2 regions of the Nonomuraea sp. NPDC003754 genome follow, and region 2 is predicted to be linked to the other one. Evidence: riboswitches for the same ligand, from Rfam matches in the RefSeq annotation. Region 2 holds a riboswitch; the other holds the start of a gene.
The links. Region 2 has a riboswitch for cyclic di-AMP ahead of ACWEVS_RS03655 (D-alanyl-D-alanine carboxypeptidase family protein). Riboswitches for the same ligand answer to the same signal wherever they lie in the genome.
Positions count from the first base shown of each region.

Region 1: another riboswitch for cyclic di-AMP. It lies ahead of ACWEVS_RS37680 (CHAP domain-containing protein); the one in region 2 lies ahead of ACWEVS_RS03655 (D-alanyl-D-alanine carboxypeptidase family protein).

Region 1 covers NZ_JBSGJX010000044.1:59,190-61,567, forward strand. The annotation lists gene ACWEVS_RS37670 (Gfo/Idh/MocA family protein) at 1-254, shown strand, start outside; gene ACWEVS_RS37675 (SEL1-like repeat protein) at 235-675, opposite strand; cyclic di-AMP (ydaO/yuaA leader) riboswitch at 806-940, shown strand; gene ACWEVS_RS37680 (CHAP domain-containing protein) at 956-1,657, shown strand; gene ACWEVS_RS37685 (RNA 2'-phosphotransferase) at 1,903-2,378, opposite strand, start outside.
Region 2 covers NZ_JBSGJX010000002.1:235,751-238,128, forward strand. The annotation lists gene ACWEVS_RS03650 (isoprenyl transferase) at 1-127, opposite strand, end outside; gene ACWEVS_RS03655 (D-alanyl-D-alanine carboxypeptidase family protein) at 358-1,272, opposite strand; cyclic di-AMP (ydaO/yuaA leader) riboswitch at 1,285-1,427, opposite strand; gene ACWEVS_RS03660 (amidohydrolase family protein) at 1,570-2,378, opposite strand, start outside.

The DNA of each region.
Region 1 (2,378 bases), on a different contig from region 2:
TGGTGGGCACGGGGCTGCGGGCCGACATCGCCGCGCCGTTCTGGGCGCCGCGGCGCATCGTGCTGTCGGGGCCGGGCGTGGATCCGGAGGAGCTCGTCCTGGACCCCGCCATGAACGGCTACGCCGAGGAGGTGCGCGAGGTGCGCGCCGCGCTGGCCGAGGGCAGGACGGAGAGCTCTGTCATGCCGCTGGACGAGAGCCTGGCGATGATGCGGATGCTGGAGGACGCCAGGGTCAGGCTAGGCGCTCGGTAGCGCGGGCCGCCGCCTCGGCGTGGCCGGAGCCCGCGGCCGCCCGGAAGTGGGCGCGGGCCCGGTCGGGGCGGCCCTCCCTGCCCTCCAGCAGGCCGAGGTTGAACATGGCGCGCGGCGCGGCCTCCTCGTGGCCGGTTTCGATGGCCCTGGCGTACCAGCGCCGGGCCGCGTCGGTGTTGCCGCAGCAGTCCTCCAGGACGCCGAGGTTGAACATCGCCCTGGGCGTGCCGGCCCTGCCGTACCAGTGGCGGGCCGCGTCGAGGTGGCCGCTCTCGTCCTCGATCAGCGCGAGGTTGAAGGCCGCCCGCTGGACGGCGGCCGGATGGCCCGATGCGATCGCCAGGAGATACCATCGCCGGGCTTCGTCCGGACGGTGTCCGTCTTCCCGCAGCCCCCTGTTGAACAGGTCCTGTGGCGACATGACCTGACCGTAAATGATCGCCGGACCTTTATCAATTTGTAAGCTACTTGCCTCGTGTATTACCTTAGGCTCACTCAAGGCATAAACCGGGCATTCCGGACATTGCCTGTCATTGCAATCATCACAGGTTCGCCTGTGACCGCTGAATCCGCACCATGCGGAACCGGGGACCCACTTCCTCTGGGGTGAATCGGCACACCGTGCCGTAGGGCAGCTTCGCGTCCGAACCCGTCAGCTAACCCGGTAAGCGGCAGGAAGCTAGCAAGGAGTTCCCCTTCCCATGGCAAAGCCCAGCCGTAGCCGTGCCCCGAAGCTCACCTACGCGCATGCCGCGCTCGGCGCCGTCGTCATCGCCGGCTCGTTCGTTCCCACCGCCGCCCAGGCCGAGAAGCTCCCGCTGTCCGAGAGCCAGCGGGTAGCCGTCCTCGCCAAGGCGCCCAAGGAGGAGGCCGGCAAGCCCGCCGCCGCCAGGCCGGAGGCCAAGGTCATCCCCTCCGCCACCGTCGTTCTCACCGAGGCCAAGAAGCAGGTCGGCGTCAAGGAGAACTCCGCGGGCGGCGGAACCAAGTTCCAGAACTGGTACGTCGGATCGCAGCGCGCCAGGGAGACGGTCGTCAGGGACGGCGGCGACGTCAGCGCGTACGCCAACGCCCCGTGGTGCGCGATGTTCGTCTCGTGGGTCGGTGAGATGACCGGCGCCCGCACGCAGGTCGGCTGGGACGCCTACACGGTGACCCACGCCAAGTGGTTCAAGGCCAACAAGCGCTGGGGCACCGCGCCCAAGCCCGGCGCCGTCGTCTTCTTCGCCTGGGACGGCAGCAAGAGCCTCGACTCCATCGACCACGTCGGCTTCGTCGAGAAGGACAACGGCGACGGCACGATCAGCACGATCGAGGGCAACACCGGCAACGGCGCCGTCGAGCAGCGTGTCCGTCCGAAGTCGCAGGTCGTCGGCTACGGCTACCCCAGCTACGGCGGCTGACGCTTCCCCTTCCCCCGCATTCCCCCCGGCCCTGTCGCCAGGACGGCCACGCGCCGCTCCGGTGACGGGGGCCACCCACGGGCTCGGGCCGGTCCCCTCGGACCGGCCACCCCGTTCCCCCCGCAGAACGCCCCCCGCAGAACGTTCCCCCACAGAACGCTCCCCCAGGCCGCGACGGCGCCGTCTCAGCGCGCTTGCCCTCCGGCCACCCGCAGGACCCTCGTCCATTCCCCTGTCTGCACCGATCAGCCGGGGAACCGCAGGTAAGCAGCCGGCACGGCGTCGGTGAGCCACACCCCGTTGGCGCTGACCACGAACTCGTGCCCGGCCGCGTGCATCGCCCGCGCGTCGACGACCAGCACCACCGGGACGCCGCGCCGGGAGCCGACCCGCACCTCCGTCTGCCTGTCGGCCGACAGATGGACGTGCCTCCTGGTCATCGGCAGCAGGCCCGAGCGCCTGATGGCGGCCAGGTTGCGCCCGACGGTGCCGTGGTAGAGGACGTGCGGCGGCTCCACCGGCGCCAGTCCCAGGTCGACGGGCACGGAGTGGCCCTGGCTCGCCCTGATGCGGTCGCCGTTGATCGCGTAGCGCCGCTTGTCGTTGTCGGCCACCACCGTGTCGAGCTCATCCCTGGTGATGGGGAAGCCGTGCCTGGCCGCGGCCGCCAGCAGCTCGTCGATCGGCACCCAGCCGTGCTCGTCCAGCGTGATCCCGATGG
Region 2 (2,378 bases):
CGCGCGCCCAACGGCGGTTGCCGTCGATGATGACCCCGACATGGCGGGGGAAGTCGCCGCTGTCGGCGGACAGCTTGGCCTCCAACCGGCGCTCGTACAGCCGGTAGACCAGATCGCGCAGGCCCACGGAGTTCCTCCCCAGCGGTGCTGTGCCTTAGTGGTCGACTCACGACCTAACAGGCAATTATCACCGCCTTTCGAGACTGCTGGCCCCCTTAGGCGGATTCCTGGCGAGCTGTCGGCGATCCGGTGCCGCCTCCAGCGCCACGGTGGAACCGTCCGGCCCGCTCGCCACATCCGTCGCCGCGGGCGGTGGTCGGACGCGGCGGGACCATGGGGGCGCGTGCGCCCCGCCGGTCAGAGCCTGCCGCTGGTCGCCGCCCAGTCGACAAGCGCCTCGGCGGTGTCGAAGCGGCGGCTGGAGCTGGACTCTCCCAGGATCACGCCGACCAGCCGATGGCCGTCACGCTCGGCCGCGAAGGCGAGGGTGTAGCCCGCGGCGCGCGTGAAGCCGGTCTTCAGGCCGACGGCGCCCGGCGTGCCGAGGAGGCGGTTGGTGTTGCGCCAGGAGTAGGCGCCGTGCTCCGCCGTCTCGGGGAGCGAGCGGTACCGGGTGGAGCCGACCTTCTTGATCGTCTTGTTGTCCAGCGCGGCCTGGGCGAGCCGTACCTGGTCGCGCGCGGTGGAGTAGCCGCCGCCCTTGGCGGGCATCCCGTCGGGGTTGACGTACAGCGAGTCCTTCATCCCGAGCGCGCGGGCGTTGGCGTTCATCTTCGCCGTGAAGGCGTCGACACCGGGCCCGTACGAGCGGGCCAGCGCGTGGGCGGCGTCCGCGCCGGAGGGCAGCATCAGGGCGTAGAGCATCTCCTCCACGGTGAGCCGGTCGCCGGCGCGCAGGTACGCCACGGAGGCGCCGCCCTTCGAGGCGTAGCGCACGTCAGCGGAGGTGACCTTGACCACGTCCGTGGGCTTGGCCTCCTTCAGCACGGTGTAGGCGGTCATCACCTTGGTGATGCTGGCCACCGGCATGCGCCGATCGGCCTTCTTGCTGAAGTAGACCTTGCCGGTCCTGGCGTCGATCAGGTGGGCGGCCCGGCCGAGCACCGCCGGGGCGTCCGCGGCGGCGGCCGGAGCGGGGGTCCGGGAGACCGGCGACACGACGCCGGGCTGGGGGGCGGCCTGCGCACCGGTGGCGACCGCGGTCACGGCGCCCGCGGTGATGACGGCGCCGAGCAGCGCGCGTCCCAGCCGGTAGGTGAGATGCGTGGGCATGAAGGGTCTGCTCCTTGGCTTCCATGCCGCCTACCGGGTTAGCTGACGGGTTCGGGCTGGGAAGTGCCCTACGGGCGCCGCTGAGCGGGCGCTCGATTCACCCCAAGGGAAGTGGGTCCCCGGCTCCGTGGATACGGATTCGGCGGCCGCGCGTCCGGCGGACTGGCCTGAGATGACGCGCGGTCCGGGCAATGAAACGGCAACGAACATGTCACAGTTCGTCGCACAACGACCCAAAAGTAGCAAAATAGCATAAACCACGCAAATAGCCGCGAACCTCCGGCCCGCGACGGGCCGCTACATCGCACTCAAGCCGTAGAAACGGGCGGCGTTCCCGCCGAGCACCTTGTCGCGGTCGATCCCCCCGAGAAGCGCCCCGTACACCGTGAAGACCGTCCGGTAGTCGGCCGCCAGCAGCGAGACGGGCCAGTCGCTGCCGAACATCAGCCGGTCCGGCCCGAACACCTCGACCGCGTGCTCCACGTAGGGCCGCAGGTCCGCCACGGTCCAGCGGGCGTGGTCGGCCTCGGTGACCAGGCCCGACACCTTGGCGTACACGGTGGGGCAGGCGGCGGCGGCGCGCAGCAGCGACGCCCACGGCTCCAGCTCACCGGCGGCGATCCTGGGCTTGGACAGGTGGTCGATGACGAGGTTGAGCGTGGGGTGCCGCTCGGCGATCGTGACGACGTGCTCCAGATGCCGGGGCAGCAGCGAGACCACGTCGAACGGCACGCCCGCCTCGGCCAGCAGTCCGAGCCCGTCGAGCACCGCTTCCCCGATCAGCCAGTCGGGATCGGGCTCGGTGTGGATGAGGTGCCGGACGCCGACGAACTTCGGATGTCTGGTGTAGCGCTCGAGCGCTCGGGCGGCTTCCTCCGGGCGGTCGAGGGGCACCCATCCGACGACCCCGGCGATGAAGTCGTGGGCGTCGGCGTGGGCCAGCATGGCGTCGGTCTCCCAGAAGGAGTCGTCGGCCTGGACCACGACCGTCCGGTCGACGCCCGCGGCGGCCAGCTCGGGCGCCAGGTCCGCGGGGCCGAAGGTGCGGTGGATCGCCGGCAGGTCGGGAGTGGGCCAGGAGTAGGCGCCGGTCTCCAGGTTCCAGA